Regions from separate parts of the Exiguobacterium sp. KKT215 genome, predicted to be linked through region 2. Evidence: riboswitches for the same ligand, from Rfam matches in the RefSeq annotation. Region 2 holds a riboswitch; each other region holds the start of a gene.
The links. Region 2 has a riboswitch for thiamine pyrophosphate ahead of tenA (thiaminase II). Riboswitches for the same ligand answer to the same signal wherever they lie in the genome.
Positions count from the first base shown of each region.

Region 1: another riboswitch for thiamine pyrophosphate. It lies ahead of thiT (energy-coupled thiamine transporter ThiT); the one in region 2 lies ahead of tenA (thiaminase II).
Region 3: another riboswitch for thiamine pyrophosphate. It lies ahead of ACZ2GZ_RS07105 (YkoF family thiamine/hydroxymethylpyrimidine-binding protein); the one in region 2 lies ahead of tenA (thiaminase II).

Region 1 covers NZ_CM145756.1:1,818,995-1,824,868, forward strand. Annotated here, with positions in the region: gene ACZ2GZ_RS09470 (DAK2 domain-containing protein) at 1-1,348, opposite strand, end outside; gene ACZ2GZ_RS09475 (Asp23/Gls24 family envelope stress response protein) at 1,371-1,733, opposite strand; gene rpmB (50S ribosomal protein L28) at 1,987-2,175, shown strand; gene ACZ2GZ_RS09485 (thiamine diphosphokinase) at 2,234-2,821, opposite strand; gene thiT (energy-coupled thiamine transporter ThiT) at 2,821-3,393, opposite strand; TPP riboswitch at 3,470-3,570, opposite strand; gene rpe (ribulose-phosphate 3-epimerase) at 3,590-4,246, opposite strand; gene rsgA (ribosome small subunit-dependent GTPase A) at 4,248-5,132, opposite strand; gene pknB (Stk1 family PASTA domain-containing Ser/Thr kinase) at 5,177-5,874, opposite strand, start outside.
Region 2 covers NZ_CM145756.1:218,064-223,937, reverse strand. Annotated here, with positions in the region: gene thiD (bifunctional hydroxymethylpyrimidine kinase/phosphomethylpyrimidine kinase) at 1-694, opposite strand, end outside; gene thiM (hydroxyethylthiazole kinase) at 694-1,482, opposite strand; gene tenA (thiaminase II) at 1,479-2,153, opposite strand; TPP riboswitch at 2,235-2,339, opposite strand; gene pelG (exopolysaccharide Pel transporter PelG) at 2,401-3,849, opposite strand; gene pelF (GT4 family glycosyltransferase PelF) at 3,830-5,248, opposite strand; gene ACZ2GZ_RS01290 (DUF2194 domain-containing protein) at 5,245-5,874, opposite strand, start outside.
Region 3 covers NZ_CM145756.1:1,362,424-1,368,297, reverse strand. Annotated here, with positions in the region: gene ACZ2GZ_RS07115 (ABC transporter ATP-binding protein) at 1-1,287, opposite strand, end outside; gene ACZ2GZ_RS07110 (ECF transporter S component) at 1,280-1,855, opposite strand; gene ACZ2GZ_RS07105 (YkoF family thiamine/hydroxymethylpyrimidine-binding protein) at 1,848-2,441, opposite strand; TPP riboswitch at 2,523-2,623, opposite strand; gene ACZ2GZ_RS07100 (GTP-binding protein) at 2,685-3,878, opposite strand; gene ACZ2GZ_RS07095 (hypothetical protein) at 3,983-4,246, opposite strand; gene ACZ2GZ_RS07090 (SMP-30/gluconolactonase/LRE family protein) at 4,259-5,140, opposite strand; gene rlmN (dual-specificity RNA methyltransferase RlmN) at 5,318-5,874, opposite strand, start outside.

The DNA.
Region 1 (5,874 bases), 1.4 Mb from region 2:
TCTCGTTCGTTTCCACATCCGCTTCCGGATTGAAGGCGATCGCTGCCGCGAGTCCTTGTGGCACCGTCTTCGTCGGAATGACCGAGACGCCGCAAGGTGCGACCGAGGCCGCTTGTTCAGCAGCCATGATGATGTTCGAGTTGTTCGGGAAGATGAAGACGTGATCCGCGTTGGCCGCTTCAATCGCCTTGACGATATCTTCCGTCGATGGGTTCATCGTCTGACCGCCCTCGATGACGTGGGCCGCCCCGAGTGAACGGAACAATTCGCTGACACCTTCGCCCATCGCGACCGTAACGATCGCGAACGGCGCTTTCGCCTTCGGAGCCGTCGGAGCAGCCGTTTGAACGCCGTGCTGGTTGGCGCCATGCTCTTCTTCTAAGATGGTCGAGTGCTGTTGACGCATGTTCTCGATTTTGACAGCGACGAGTTCCCCGTAACGCTGTCCTTTCGTGATGACGTCACCTGGCGTCTCGACGTGAACGTGAACTTTGAGCAACTCTTCGTCTGCGACGACGAGGAGCGAGTCACCGAGTTCAGACAATTCATTGCGGAACACGTCCTCGTTGAACGGCGCGTCCTTCAATTTCTCGTCTTGGAACCGGACCATGATTTCCGTGCAATAGCCGAACTCGATGTCTTCCGTCGACATGAATCCTTGCGCAGCGTGGGCATGATGTTCAGCTTCAATGAGCGCATCCATGACCGGTGCATGTGGTTTCTCAAGTTCTTTGCCTTCGAGGCTAGCGAGGAACCCTTCATAAATGACGAGCAAGCCTTGGCCGCCTGAATCGACGACGCCGACTTCTTTTAAGACCGGCAATAAGTCCGGTGTCCGTTCGAGTGAAGCTTTCGCTTCGACAATCACGAGTTCCATGAACTCGTTGAAGTCGCTCGTCGACTCTGAAGCACGGAGCGCTTCGTCGGCCGCTTCACGAGCAACCGTCAAAATCGTTCCTTCAACCGGTTTCATAACCGCCTTGTATGCCGTATCGACGCCACGTTTCAACGCTTCGGCGAAATCGACTGTCGACACTTCTGTCTTGCCTTCGATTGCTTTACCGAAACCACGGAACAACTGGCTCAAAATAACGCCCGAGTTCCCACGTGCCCCCATCAAGAGACCGCGTGCAAACTTCGATGAGACGTCAGCGATATTCGCCGAGTTGAGTGCGGCCACTTCTTTCGCACCCGATGTCATCGTCAAATTCATGTTCGTCCCCGTGTCGCCGTCCGGCACCGGGAAGACGTTAAGCGAATCTACATAATCCGCATTCTGGCTCAAGTTGGCTGCACCGTTCGCGACCATGTTCGCGAACACCAATCCATCTAAACGTTTTAAACCCACACCAAATCCTCCTTCGTTCTCGTCAGTCATTCGTCAGACGAACGCCTTGTACGAATATGTTTACCGACGAAACGTTTAATCCTAAAGTTTCACCGAGCGTGTATTTTACACGGCTTTGCACGTTGTATGCGACTTCCGACACTTTCGTCCCGTAGCTTACAATGATGTGCATGTCGATATGTACGTCTTCTCCATCTTGACGTACGACCACGCCTCGGGCGTAGTTTTCACGTTTCAATAGTTCTGCGATCCCGTCTTTCAATTGAGCTTGAGACGCCATTCCCACAACGCCGAAACATTCCATCGCCGCACCGCCTGCGAGTGTCGCGACCACGTCGTTCGTGATGTCAATATTGCCATATGTTGTCTTCATTTCAATTGCCATATGGAGTAGCCTCCTTTATTCGGAATGATTCCTTCACTACATTCTACAATAAGTACCTAGTTATTAAAAGAACCTGCTCCATAAACTCGGTCAATTGTAGCCGTAACCCTCATTCATTATTAAAATCCTTTCCAGTAATGTCAAGTTTTTTTCTTGTCATCCTATGATTTTCTAGTTGCATCGTGAAAAAACCCGTGCTAATATAAACGAGTGTCTATTAGGACGAACCCACATAAAAAAGGAGGGGAAACGCATGGCACGTAAATGCTACGTAACAGGTAAATCACCTAAATCAGGTAACAACCGTTCGCACGCACTCAACAAGACAAAACGCACTTGGGGTGTAAACGTACAAAAAGTTCGTATTCTCGTTGACGGTAAACCTAAACGAGTTTGGGTTTCAGCTCGCGCTCTTAAATCAGGTCTCGTTGAACGCGTATAATTTTTATACACGAACGAAATAAATCCCAGCGGCATTCGCCGATGGGATTTTTTTGTGTTCATTTTTTGACATACAGCACGAGCACCATGCCTTCGTGCACGATCAAATCCGCCGCTTCATCGTCCCATTCGTTCGAGATGGTGAGCGCCTCATGGCTGACGACATCGTGACGGTCGAGCGGATATTTGACGCCGCGGATGGTCACGTTCGCCTGCTTCCATGGGATGAGCGACAAATAGTGACCGTCTTGACGCGGGAGTTCATAGCGTCCCGACCCGACGAGTCGTACCGTCTGCCCTGCCGTGACGAGACGCATCTCCGGATACGCCTCGAGCAGACCGATATTGCTGAGCGTCATATCGAGCCGGCCGCCGAGCGCACCGTAGACAATCATCTCCGTCGCGCCATGCCCCCGTGCCGCCTCGAGAGCGATCTCGAGGTCGGTCACATCTTTCTCAGATGGATAGCGGACGGCGTCGATCGGCACTTCGCCCGTGAAGGAGTCGAAATCGCCGACGACGAGATCTGGGTTCAGCCCGTGGTTCAACAGTGTCTCGTACCCCCCATCGACGCCGATGATGTAATCGACGTCACGCGGGAGTCCCGAGATTGGTTCCGGGCTGGCCGCCACAATCAACACCCGCATTAGCGGACGTCCCGGGTCGCGAGCGTCGCGAAGCGCGGCGCCGAGACGAACAAGAGGACGAGGACGACGGCCGACACGAGGAAGGACGGGAGCATGTACGTCATGTTATAGGCGAACGAGTAGGCGACGACCGGACCTTCCGCGTATTCGGCGAAGAAGACGATCCCCGACAAGACGTGGGCGCCGTAACGAAGCAGTGAACCGAGGAGCGCGCCGAGCACCAAATAAACGACGAGCGTCTTTTTCGCCTCATCCTTGGCGGCTCGTTTCACTTGACCAGCAAACAGTCCCGCCATCCCGACGACACCGTAAGCGAACGTGTAGTCGAGCAGGAACTGGACCGGCGTGAAGATGTAGGCCCCGAACAGCAGTTGCAGCGTTCCGACAAGTGCACCGGTCGCAAGTCCGCCTTTCAAACCGTGACGATACGCCATGACGAAAATCGGCAACATCGCCAAGCTGATTGACCCGCCTTGCGGCATCCGGAACGGGATGAGCAAATCAAAAATCAAACCGAGTGCGGCGAACAATGAGATTTCAATGAGCGCCTGTAATTTTAAACGTTGTTTCATCTATTTCCCTCCTTAAAATATGAGCGAACGACAAAAAGCAGCATGACGTAAACGCCATGCTGCTATCGAGTAGCAACGTGCATTTTCGCCACATCCCTACGTCCGTGTGAACGGAACAGGTTCAAAGGGTTAGCGTATGCCTCTCAGCCACAAAATGTGACACCCCTTGCGACAATATTTGTTGTTCTATGGACGATTATACACGAGATGCGTTGCGAATGCTATCGATTGCGTCTTTATAGCTCGGCTCGTTATAGATGGCCGAGCCGGCCACGAGCACGTCAGCACCGGCATCGATACATAATTTCGCAGTCTCCGCATTGACGCCGCCGTCAATCTCGATTTCAAAGTCGAGACGGCGCGCTTGGCGCATCTCGTTCAACGCCGCGATTTTCGGCACGACCGATTCGATGAACTTCTGACCCCCAAAGCCAGGGTTCACCGTCATGAGAAGTACCATGTCGACGTCACCGAGCACGTGTTCAATCAATGACAGCGGCGTATGCGGGTTGAGAACGACGCCACACTTGGCTCCGGCCGCCTTGATTTGTTGAAGCACGCGATGCAAATGGTTCGTCGCTTCGACGTGGACGGTGACGATGTCCGCTCCCGCCTTGATGAAGTCTTCGACGAAGCGCTCCGGTTGGTCGATCATCAAATGGACGTCTAACACCATGTCCGACTTCTTCCGTAAGCTCGCGAGCACCGGGAGACCGATCGAGATGTTCGGGACGAATTGACCGTCCATGACGTCAAAATGGATATAATCCGCGCCGGCCTCTTGGACCGCCTTCACTTCTGCCTCTAGGTTGGCGAAGTCCGCCGCTAAAATCGAGGGTGCAATTTTAATCATGTCAGTACCTCCGTTGTCTATCGTTTAACTCTGCCATAAACGTAACATAATTCTCATAACGGGTGGAAGCGATTTCTCCCGCCTCGACGGCCGCTTTGACGGCACAACCCGGTTCGTTCAAATGGGCACAGCCTCGGAACTTACAGTCGTCGTGCCGCTCGACGAACTCAGGGAAGCACCAACGCATCTCCTCGACTTCGAGTTCTTCTGGGAACTCGAGGCTTGAGAAACCAGGCGTGTCAGCGACGAGCCCGTCAGCGAGCGTGATGAGCGTGACGTGACGCGTCGTGTGCTTGCCTCGGCCGAGCGACTTCGAGATTTTCCCGGTCGCGAGTTCTAGTTCCGGCGCGACCGCGTTCAAGAGCGAACTCTTGCCGACTCCGGTCTGTCCGGCAAACACGCTCGTCTTCTCTTTAAACGACCCACGAATTTGTTCAATCCCCGACCCGGTCTCCGTCGACGTCTCGATGACCTCATAGCCGATTGACCGATATAAGGCCGCTGCCGCTTGAATCGTTTCGAGTTCCGACTCCGTCAACAAGTCCATTTTCGTTAAGACAATAATCGGATGGACTTGCTTCGATTCGATTAAGACGAGGAAACGGTCGAGCAGATGGAACGAGAATGCCGGTTCCTTGACCGAGAACAGCAAGAACGCTTGATCGATGTTAGCGATCGGCGGGCGGACGAGATGGTTCGACCGCTCATCGACGGCCAAGATATAGCCTGTGCCGTCCCCTTGGTCTTGAATATCGACATCGTCGCCGACGACCGGCGAGATGTTCCGGTTGCGGAAATTGCCGCGGGCGCGACAACGGATCTCTTGTTTCTCTTCCGTCATGACATCATAAAACCCGCCTTGTAATCGAATAATCGTACCTTTCATCCTATGACCTCCTTAGAAAAAGAGGCGACGCGCGCGCCACCTCTTCATTGTGAATCTTTTGCTTGTGCGTACGTCACCGTATCCGTCCGGACGACTTCCCCGTCGACTTCGATCGTCGCGGTTCCGACTTCGTCCGGTGCAATGACGAGCGTATACGAGTAAGTCGTCGTCTCCGTTATCTTATCACGCAACACTTCGACTTCGCCACGGGCGTCTACCGTCCGAATGACGACCTCGAGTGCCACAGGTTCTTCGCCTTCAGCAGGCGGATCGATTTCGACGTTGACTTCCCGTTCAATCGAGACGTCGGTCGGTTCGACCCCTTGCGACACGATGACGGTCAATTCCGTCCCCGGGTCGACGGCTGTTCCGGCCGTCGGTAACTGACGAATGATTTGGTTGGCGGGCACGCTCGTTGAATACTCGTCTCGTTTGACGATTTTCAAGCTATTCTGTTCGGCGTACGTCGTCGCTTCCTCAAACGTATACCCGGCTAAATTGGCGAGTTCGACTTTATTGCTACCGGTCGAGACGACGAGCGTCACCGTCTCTTCAGACGGGACGACCTCGTTGTCCGGAGCAATCGACTGGGAGATGACATCGCCGCTATCGACCGTCTCCGACGCCTCGGATTGAATTTCGATATCCGCAAAGTCGAGGTCTTTGAGCGTCCGCTCGGCCGCCGACTGAGACAATCCTTCGACGTCCGGCATCGCGACCGTCTCTTTCCCGGCCGACACGA
Region 2 (5,874 bases):
CCGTCGCCTCGAGGATAGAATGGCCTTTGGCCAGTTCCGCCGTGAGCGCTGCCGAGAACGTACAACCGGTGCCATGCGTGTCACTCGTCTGGATGCGCGGGGCCGACAGGAGGAACGCCTCTGACGCCGTCATGACCAAATCGTCCGCAGTTGCGCCATCGAGATGTCCCCCTTTTAAAATAACGGCACGGACACCGTACGCTAACATCCGTTCTGCTGCTTCGATGCTGTCTTCAAACGTCCGAATCGTCATCCCCGTCAACACTTCCGCTTCCGGCACGTTCGGCGTGACGACGGTCGCGAGCGGCAAGAGGGATGTCTTGAGCGCCTGGACCGACGAATCCTGAAGCAACGAGGCCCCGCCTTTTGCAATCATGACCGGGTCAACGACGAGCCGATTGAATGTGTGACGCCGCACCCCATCAGCGACCACCTCGATGCGCGCCGCATCGAACAACATCCCGGTCTTGCACGCCGCAATCGTAAAGTCTGAACCGATTGCATCGAGTTGTTGCGTCACGAGTTCCGGTGACACCGCCTCGACCCCATGCACCCCACGCGTGTTTTGGGCCGTGACGGCCGTCAAGACGCTCGTGCCGAACACACCGAGCTCCTGAAACGTCTTCAAATCAGCTTGAATGCCAGCGCCACCGCCCGAATCCGAACCGGCAATCGTCAACACTTGCTGCCGTATCATGACACCACCTCGATGCGGTCACTCGGCAACTCGACCGCCGTCATCTTGCCGAGCTCATTCAAGAAGTGAACGGGGAAGTCACCCGGCCCGTCGGCCAAAGCGGTAGCGAGTTCCCCGCACCGGGCATAACCGGCTAGCGCTGTCGCCGTGGCCGTAACCGCATCCCGTTCGACCGCAAGGAACGCACCGACGACCGCACTCAGTAAACAACCGGTCCCTGTCGTCCGGGCCATCGCGCCAGTGCCGCCTTTAATTTCAATCGTCACGTCCCCGTCACTGACGATATCCGTCTCTCCGGTCACGGCAACGACACAGTTGTAGCGCTTAGCCGCTTCACGCGCGATGTGATTCAAATCATCCCGCGTTTCCCCAGCGTCAACGCCGCGCGCCGCCGCGTCGAGACCAATCAATGTCGCGATTTCTCCGGCATTCCCACGGATGACCGTCACACGGACAGATTGCAGAATCGCCTGGGCGACGTCGCGCCGAAATGAGGTCGCCCCGACACCAACCGGATCGAAGACGATCGGACTACCTGCTTGATTCGCCGCCTGTCCGGCTCGAATCATCGTACGTTCCGTCATTGCATCGAGTGTACCGATATTGAGCACGAGCGCATCGCTTAAAGACGCCATCTCGGCCACTTCTTCGACCGCGGACGCCATGACCGGGGCCGCCCCGATGGCGAGCAACCCGTTCGCTGAAAAGTTGGCGACGACGATATTCGTGATGTTGTGGATGAGTGGCCGTTCGGCTCTGACTTTGTCCCATAAGTCGCGCTTCATCGTGTCACCCCCGCCGGTAAATCCCACGACTCGAGCGTCCACGCCATCTCCCAAAACGCATGCTCGTAATAACAACTCTTCAAGAACAGCTGTTGATACCGGACCCGTTCTTCCGCCGTCGCCTGCCCAGCGAGCACGTCGAGCCGTTCAATCTGTTCCTCGACGAGGTCGCGGAACCATTCCGACCCGTACGTCGCAATCCACGTCGCATAAATCGGGTGGTCGGGTGTCGTGTCTTTCATGCGTTCGCCAATCTCGTAATAAACCCAATAGCACGGCAAAATTGCTGCGAGCACGTCACCGAGCGTTGGACCGGCATGTTGCATATGGAGCGCATAGGCGTAAGCCGTCGGGGCCGGCTCAAACGTCGCCCACTCCGCCTCCGTCACGTTGAGCAAGGTGAAAAACTCACGATGCAGCGCATGCTCTGCTTCGATGGTATGGAGCGCGTGCGTCAAAAAGCGGCTCGCTACTTCCATGTTCGGGGCGAGTGTCGCGCCTTTCGCCTGTACTTTCGAGAACTGATTCAAATAATACGAGTCTTGCATGACGTAATGCCGAAACTTCGCCTCGTCGAGTTCACCCGTTCCGAGCTCGCGGACGAACGGATGGTCAAAGCTGGCTTGAAACAAGGCATCGGCCTCTTGTCGTAAATGTGCGGTGAATGTCATGTTTTCTCCTCCTTTGTAATCAAAAAAGACGCCGCCTTCCATAACGGAAGCGGCGTCGGATTTACACAAAGTGTACGAAAACAATCGGTTCGCCCACTTCCCTACGCTAGCGTGAACTAGATCAGGTTCAAAGGGTCTGGACCTCGTCCATCTCAGCCGCGTCACGCGACTCCCCTAGTGGTAAACATTATGAAATTCGGTCATCTACGACCACATCATATCAGTCTTTCTCCGTACTGAAAACCCTTTATCGTGAGAATCGCCGGTTCAACAACGTCCCCATTTGCGAGAACCGCTCGGTGCCGAGCTTGCGCCGGTTTGAGGCGGCGAACACGTAATAATCAACTTTGCCCATATAATAAATCAAACGCAGGCCGGCCAAGAAGAACGTGATCGTCGTGCTGACGGCAAAGCCGACACCGTACCAATCGATGCCGCGCGGCAAGAGCAGTAACGTGAACAACGCGTTCAACGTGAAGAACGAGATGTTGACGAACAACGCCCCGCGCCGGTCCTCGAAATAGAGCAACAACAACGTCAAGATGAGAATCATCGCATTCGCGAACGCCGCGAGCGTCGTCATCCGAAAGATTTGACCGATCTCATCCGGGACACCAATCCAACTGACGAACACGCCCGCCATTAGGATGGCGAACAGCGTCACCACGCCTTGGCTCCGTGCGAGTCGAATCAACTCATTTTTCAATACGGACGTCATCGTCTGTTTCGCCTTCTCGATTTGATGGAGTGCCCCACCGTAGTTGATCAATCCATAAAACGTACGGTAGCGCTCATAAAACCGGGTCTCGACAGCGACGACGAACAAGAGCTGCGTCGGGATAATCGTCAAGTAGGACCAAAAGATGGCCGTGTCATAATACGGGTTGAACAAGAACGAGTCCGCGATGATCACACGTCCTTCACCGAACCAGATGATGAAATTCGTGACCCAAATCCCGAGCACGTACAACACGCCGATGGCGAACAAGTCTGGATAGCGGTCGAAGTACTTGAAGTACGAGAACTCTTTCACCGCGTAACGGAGCGGGAACGTCCGGAGCATCGCGAAGAACAACCCGAACAACGTCACAATCATCCCGACCGTGAAACCGAGCAACAGCTCGAGACTCGACGGGTCGACCATGAGACGGCTAATCGCATAGACGCTCCCGACCGAGATAAGTCCGCCGAGCAGGAAGCTATAGGCCACCGCTTGATAATACTTGGCGGCACTTAAAAACAAGAACATGACCCAGATGACGTTAATCGTCATGAATAAAACGAACAACGTCAGTTTGTACAGAAAATCGAGCGGCGACAATAGCCAAAAGATACTATACAGCAAGCTTGCCGCGAGAATCGTCACTTTGAGCATCCCGGTGAACACCGGGAAAATCTCATGTGCCTTCTTCTCATAAAACAAGTCCGCCACGTATCGGGTGACGACGAGCTGTTGAAAACTGAACAAGATTTGCGAGAAGATGAACGCGTACGAGACCGAGATCATGAAGAGCGTCCGTTCGGCGAGCGACAACGTCGGCATTTGGAACGCCAACCATTGAATCGTACCGACGACCAAGATGACAATCAACCACGGTCCGGATGTGACGAGGCCGGAGAACGTGTACGCCTTCAGCCGGGACGAATAGTAGTCTTCTTGGAACAACTTCTGTAACTTAAACCCGATGCCCGCCATACTGTTCCCTCCTCGCTTCATAGATAGCCTTATAGCGGTCCACGACTTGTTGGAGACGATAATATTGGCGGACCCGCTCCCGTCCGTTCTTGCCGAACCGCATTCGTTCCTGCGGGTAATCCATCATCCATTCGACTTTGTCGGCGACCGCTTCCGGATGAACCGGTGGCACGATGAAACCGGCCGGACCAAACGGGTCATCCGCTCGTCCGTATAAAAGCTCGGAACAGGCGCCGACATCGGTGGCGACCCACGGAATCCCGGCGGCCATGCCTTCGAGAATCGCGAGCGGCTGCCCTTCCGAGATGCTCGTCAGGAGTAGTAGATCAAAGGTCGGCAAATACGTTTGGACGTCCACTTTCCCGGCCAGTTCGACATAATCGCTCAATCCGCTCTGTTCGATGAGCAGACGGCACTCTTCCGCATATTCTTCATCCTCGTCGAGTGGACCCATGATTGTCAGTTTGAACAGACGATGCCGCTCCTGCAAAATCTTGGCGGCGTAAATCATCGTCTTCAAGTCTTTGATGGGAACGAGGCGGACGATGGCACCGATTTGAAAGAGGTCGTGCTCCGGACGATCGACCGTCGCCTGGATTTGTCGGTCGGCAATCCCATTGGCGATAATTTTCGTCTTCTCGCTCGGGGCGCCGATCCATTCCTGATATTCGCGATTCCGCTCGAACAAGGTGATAATCTCATCGGCCGCGTTATACGCCTCGCGGGACAAGTGGTGGAAGAACCGAACCCATCTCGGCTTATACGGCGCCGGAATCCAATACGACTGTAAAATTTCTTCCTCGCGTTCACGGGAATAAATGCCATGCTCGGTCAAGATGAACGGGATCCCTTGCGTCTCTTTCATGTAGGAAGCGACTACCCCGGCATAACCTGTCGATACGGAATGGACGAGGTCGACTTTCGGGAGCGGCTGATGGAGCACCCGCAAAATCGGGGTGTACATGCTTTGCCACATCCAGAAATAGTCGATGAACGAGCCGCCGTTCATCTCTTCGGCGTAGGCGGCCTTCACGTTGCGCCAAAAGAACTCGCTCGCGAAAAACGCCTCGCTCGAAGGCACTTCTTTCCCGAGTAGTCGCAACGCTTGCCGGTTCGGGCTTCTTAACATGAGCCAATCCGACACGTTCTGTTCGTCGTCGGCACCCCACTTCAATCGTCCCCTCGCGCGTTCACCTACGTCGTTCAAATACAGATGGGTGATGCCGGAGACGTTCGGAGGGAGCGCGTATTTCATGTCTTCTGGCCGTTTCTCGGTCGGTTGAATCGAGATGATTTCAAACGACACCTCGGGCATCGCCTCGATTAACGTCTGCGTCCAGCTCGATACGCCTCCGCTCACGTACGGATAACTGCCCTCTAAGACAAGTCCGATTTTCATTGCGCTTCCCCCTTGATGTCGATCTCAGCGTTCGCCGATGTCAGTTTGACGAGATAGAGCGGTCGGTCGGCCTCCCACTGCTCGACCGTCCCGAAATCAAACTTTCCTGTCTCGAGTGACTGGCCCGGTTTCAGGCGAATCGTAAAATGAGACGGGTTGACGAGCCCTTCCCCGGCCAAATAGACCGTCGACTCATCGAACGTGACGTTCAAATCAGCTTGTTGGTAGGTGATCATCTTTTCGGTCGCGTAATGTTGCGTATACGCTTCGAGATGCGGATATTGGTCTCTCACGTCATGGACGATTTTTCGCAGGCTCGTGAACATCGTATCCCAGTCCCGTCCGAAGGCCCGGTCTGGATCGATGACATCATCCGGGTGAATGAAGTGTGAAAACACGCCGAAGTTGGCGATTGCATCGACCATCTGAAAAATCGAGCCGCGCTCTTCCCCGTAATCGCTCGTCACGCGCGGGAAATGATAGAGATTCGGGTGCGTCGCATCAAATTCGAACTCTTGCACGAAATCCCCGCTTTCCGGTTCTCCGGTGTAGAGCGAGGCGATTGTACGAAGTTCCGGCAACGCCTCGGCAATCGCATCGACCCCGGTCCGGTTGAGCGCGTTCGA
Region 3 (5,874 bases), 1.1 Mb from region 2:
TGTCTCATTCCAGAGCGATGCATCATATGGCCCACTCAAGTAACCTTCATGCATCAAGTAATAGGTGTTCGCGATTCGGGCGAAACTAAGGTCGTGTGTCACAAACAGAACCGTCTGGCCGGCGCGGATTCGTTCAACCATCAATTCATAAAGCGCACGAAGCGATACCTCATCTTGTCCAGCAGTCGGTTCATCGAACGCGATGAGCCGTTTATTCGAGAGCATCATCACGCCGATGGCGAGCCTTCGTTTTTGCCCGTGACTAAGCGAGAGTGGGTGGTCGTTACGAAACGGTCCAAGTCCGAGCCGGTTCATGATGTCCCCAATCGGACGATTATGGCCATATGCGAGCTCACATGACACATCACTCGTGATAAACAGATGAGCCGGAGATTGTGGGACGAGTCCGACTTCTTGATGTTCGCGGGCAAGGCTCTTGAGCCAAGTCGATTTGCCACTGCCGTTTCGACCGAGTACGGCAATGAGATCACCCTCGGCGACGGTCAGCTTGCTCGCTGCTAAATTGAATGTTTTTTTGTTTAATTGCGGTACGTGAAATAAAAAATCATCTCCTTTTGTCACCTCAACCGGAGAGAACGTATAATCCGGGCGGGCAACGAACGGTCCATCATAGTTGATGCGTCCGTTCACGAGTTCCACTTCTCTGTCGAAGAACCCGCCCCATAGGAAGGGTCGATGTTCGATGACGACAACGTTTACCGTCTGTGCGACGTTGTCGAGCCACTGAACGAAACGGGTTGATGTCTCGGGATCAAGGTGCGCGAGCGGCTCATCGAGCAGTAGCCATTCTGGCTTCCCGATCAAGGCGCAGGCGACAGCGATTTGTTGCTTTTCTCCACCTGAAAGGTCATGAATGACTCGGTCACGATAATCGGTCAACTGCAATTCCGCTAAAATATTGGCCACACGCGTCATCATCTCGTCCCTCGCCACGGCAAAATTTTCGAGTGTGAAAATCAATTCCTCCTCGACCGTCTGCATGACGAACTGACTGTCAGGATCTTGAAACACCGTTCCGACACGACGATTCACCTCACCAGCTGCATACGTATCATAAGAGCGGTCAAACAAATATAGTTTGCCCGTCACGATTCCATCGCAGTTCTCTGGATACAGACGATTCAACAAAGAGAACAATGTCGATTTCCCCGACCCGCTCGCCCCTGTAATGAGAGTCCTCCCAGCCGTTAATTGAAGCGTGATGTCCGTCAATACTTTGCTCTGTTTTTCCGGATAGCGGAATGACAGCTGTTCTGCCTCAACCATGCACACGTCCCTGACGCGCGATGGCATACCCTTCGAGCGCACCCGTCCGAAGCAACAAGTCGCTTAAAATCTTACCTCCCAGACCGGCAATGATCATCCCGCTCGTCGCTCGTAACGCGAACATCGTCGCCACGTATGTCGGACTGAGGGCAGCAAGTCCACCCATGACGTACGTATACGCGAAACTCGTCGCAGCTGCACCAAATCCGGCCAGCATGAGCACCCAAAGGTCATATCGCTTGTAGCCCGTGACCGCAAACGCCGCTTCAGCACCAAGTCCTTGAATGATCCCGACTAAAATCATACGAGGTCCAATCGCGTTCCCAATCATCATCTCAATCGTCGCCGCAAGCACTTCGGACAAGAATGCGGCGCCAGGTCGGCGGATGATATAAGCCGCAATAATCGAGACGATGAACCAGATGCCGAAAATCCATTCGTACGCGATCGGTCCGATCAAGCCAGCCCATAGATTCCCGACATGGACGAACGCCAAATAGACGACAGCGAATACGACCGATAAAATGGCCAACAAGACGATTTCTTTTAACTTCCACGACTTAAGCATCGTTACGTCCCTCGTGTGACGGGCTGTTCACGCTGAACGTCACCGTCATGACGACGTGGCTCGTCTTCGCACGGACCCGGTCGAACGTCGCCTCGTAAAATGAAAACACCGGTTCGATGTCGCCGTGAATGCCCGAGGCGTAATGCATCGAGTCATTGAAGACGCCACGCTCTTTCGCAAACGCAATTTCTTCGTAGATGATGTCCATATACTTCGCGTCCCCGAGCGGATAGAGGGCGAACTGAGAAGAGACGTACTGGGTCGATACAGGACCGTTCACAGGATCAGTCGTCACGTCGAGCAGATTGTCTCCTGCCGTGTCGCCTGGGCACCCGACCGAGAACGTCCCGCTCATCGACACATGTTCCCCGGTCTTCGTTGCATGTGACAAGACGGCTTTGGCCACGTCGAACACATGCTGACTGCGTCCCCGGATGACCGTCGAGACGTCATCGGTATGCCGCCAAACGTTTTGCAAGTTCGTCTCTTTCAATGCCCCTTTGATGACACTCACAAAATCAGATGTCATTGGGCTCAGCGTAAAGCGGAATCCGACAATCGGACTCGTACCACATTGGTTGTTCATGTTCTATTCCCCCTTATTGTATGTACACAAAAAAGCCGCATCCATGAGAATGCGGCCACTCGTCCAATGTAAAAATCCATTAGAAAAAGTGCCACACTTCCTCACGCCGGTATTACCCGGATCGAGTCATAAGGGATTGGAGCCATGCTCACATCTCAGCCGAAGCACCCCTAGTGTAGTCCAATGTATGCGGTTATCTATGCAACGAGAAGTATAGACGACCGCTCCGAATTTGTAAACGGTTTATGTGAAAGTCACGATACCGTTCCCCGGAAGCGTGTCCTGCAACGTCGTCCAATCGAGCGCCATCTCCTCATCCGTCAACAGACACGCGTCGAGTCCGGCCTCGATGACCGCACGCTCCATCCGCTGCCCGATCAAGACGAGCTCCGTCTGACGGTCCCCGTTCGGCTCGACGTAGTCGGCGGCGAGCTCAGGTTCTGCCGTGAACATGAGACTCCGCTCTTCCTCCGGCAGCGTCGCGAGCCAACGTCCCGCGTGTTCGAGCGTCGATGCGTACCCCGCTTGCGAGAACAGGCAGGCGATGTCGTTCCGGGAGGCGATCCATAAGAAACCTTTGGCGCGGACGACTTGATCCGGGAACGCCTCGATCCAGGCGTGGAGCCGCTCCGGATGAAACGGACGGCGGCGGCGATAGACGAACGAACTGATGCCGTATTCCTCCGTCTCTGGTGTGTGTGTCTCGGCCTCTAGTTCTTGAATCCAGCCGGCGGCGTGCATCGCCTGCTCGAAATCGAAAAGATTGACGTCCAACAGCTCCGTCAACTCCACGTTCGCGTAAACTGACGTCAACAGTTTGGCGGTTGGATTGAGCGCCTTCAACAGCCCGGCCATCTCACCGAGTTCTGTCTCGGTCACGCGGTCCGCCTTGTTCAAGACGATGATGTCCGCGAACTCGATTTGGTCGACAAGCAGGTCGACGACTTCGCGGACGTCCGTCTCATCGATGGCCTGCTTCCGTTCATGAAGCGACTCGCCCGAGTTGAAATCTTTCAAGAACCGATACGCATCGACGACCGTCACCATCGCATCGATATAGACACGGCTCGTCAAGTCGATGCCAAGGGCGTCATCGGCGTATGTAAACGTTTGGGCGACCGGAATCGGTTCTGAGATGCCAGATGACTCGATGATAATCCCGTCGAGCTCACGGTCGTTCGTGATCTCCTGTACCGCTTCGAGCAGGTCCTCACGGAGCGTGCAACAGATGCAGCCGTTCAATAGCTCGACCAATTTTTCGTCCGTCCGCGAGAAGCCGTTCTGCTCGATCAATCGTTCGTCGATGTTCAACTCGCTCATGTCGTTGACGATGACCGCATATTTCTTGCCGGACCGATTGTTCAACAGATGATTCATCAACGTCGTCTTGCCGCTCCCTAAATAACCGGACAGCACCGTGATTGGAATTCGTTTCATGTATCCCCACTCCTAAATCGTAATCATTACTTTTTAGATAATGACGGGTCACCATTGTCTTGTCAAGAAAAAAAACACGCCCGTTCCCGGACGTGTTCCTTTCCCTATTCTTCCAACGCCTTGCGTTCCGCCTCGGAGCGGGGATACGTGTTCGCCTGCCACTCGGCCCGATAAATCGAATCGAGCTGCGTCAGACCGACCTCATCCTCATCCTTATCGGCATCGACACTCGGGGCCTCATCCCAGCGCGGATTCAAATACGTGTGGTCGTCTTCCCGGTTCGCATCCAATAGTTTTTGAATCCCGACCCGGGCCACTGCCGCGAGTGCCAAACCGATGCCTGCACGAACGAGCAATCGCTTCACCATCTCTTTACCTCCTTATCGTCCAAACCGATAGAGCGGCATCCCTTTCACGTCTGTATCGATTTTAAAAACCGACCCTGCGTCCGGATGGGCTTTGAGCGCCTCGTCATCCATCCCTTCACGAGCCGTCGTGATGGCGAGTTGGTTCAATTCGTCGCCGACAAAACAACACGATGTGACGTTCGGGGCCGGCACGAGCACCTCGAGCACTTTTTCACCCGTCTCCGGGTTCCAGCGCGAGACGCGGCCGCCAGCAAAGTGTGCAATCCATAAGAACCCTTCCTCATCGGACGTCATGCCGTCCGGGAATCCTTCCTCGACGGTGAAATCGATGATGGCCTCCCCTTCGCCGAGCGTTCCCGTCTTCAAGTCAAAGGCGTATTTACGGACCGTCTCGGTCGGTGTATCGATATGATAGAACGTCGAATGGTCGGGTGACCATGTCAGTCCGTTCGATAATGTCAACTCGCTCAACATGACCTCGGTCGTGCCGTCGCGATTCAACCGGTATAGCGTCGCTTGTTCCGCCTCGTCTTCAAGATGGAGCGTGCCGGCGAAGATGCGGCCGTACGGGTCGGCTTTTCCGTCATTGAAGCGGAGCTTTTCTTCCGGGTCGTCGAGTTCGACGATTTTATCGAGCTCTTTTGACGTCTCGTCCCACTCATAGATTCCGTCTTTCAAGCCGACGACGACGCCGTCCGTCACTTTCGGGACCGCGAACCCGATCTGTTGTCCCATATCGAACGACGACAGTTCATCTTCTTTCTCATCGTACCACCAAAGTGTATGTCCCTCGATATCGACCCAATAGAAGCGTTTCAGTTCCGCATCCCAACACGGGCCTTCCCCAAGCGTATTTCGAACTCGAATCCATAACGCAGCGTTTACTGTCTCCATTGAATTGCCTCCACTCTCTACATTGATTTCAAGTGACTATTCCCTGAGGGGGCACTCTCTATTCAACATTTCCCAAAATAGCAACCGCTCGGACGAAAAATACTGAACCAGGCCGGCAATCCATCTAGGGCAGAAGACAAAAAAACTCCTTGAATCAGGAGATTCAAGGAGTCTCTGTCATTTTGCGCCTTCGACATTCATATGCTTGCTGCGCAACTGGCCACAGGCCGCATCGATATCAGTCCCGTGCTCGAGGCGGACACCGGTATTGATGCCCCGCTTCTTCAAGACGTCGTAAAACGCCATGATGTCCTCAGACGTGCTCCGCTCATACTGAATATGCTCGTTGACCGGATTGTACGGAATCAAGTTGACGTATGACTTGTCTTTAATATCGTCAATCAAGTCGGCGAGTTCCTCGGCGTGCTCCGGCAAATCGTTCACTTTCGATAAAAGAATATATTCGAACGTGATCCGTTTGTTCGTCTTCTCGACGTAATACCGGATGGCCGGCATGAGCTTGTCGAGCGGGAACGCCCGGTTGATTTTCATGATTTGCGTCCGCAACGCATCGTTCGGGGCGTGGAGTGACAGCGCCAAATTGATGCGAAGATCGAGGTCCGCGAACTTATAAATCTTGTCGGCGAGACCGCTCGTCGACACGTTGATTTTACGCGGTGCGATGGCGAGTCCGCGCTCGTCTTTGACGACACGGAGGAAATCGATCAAGTTAT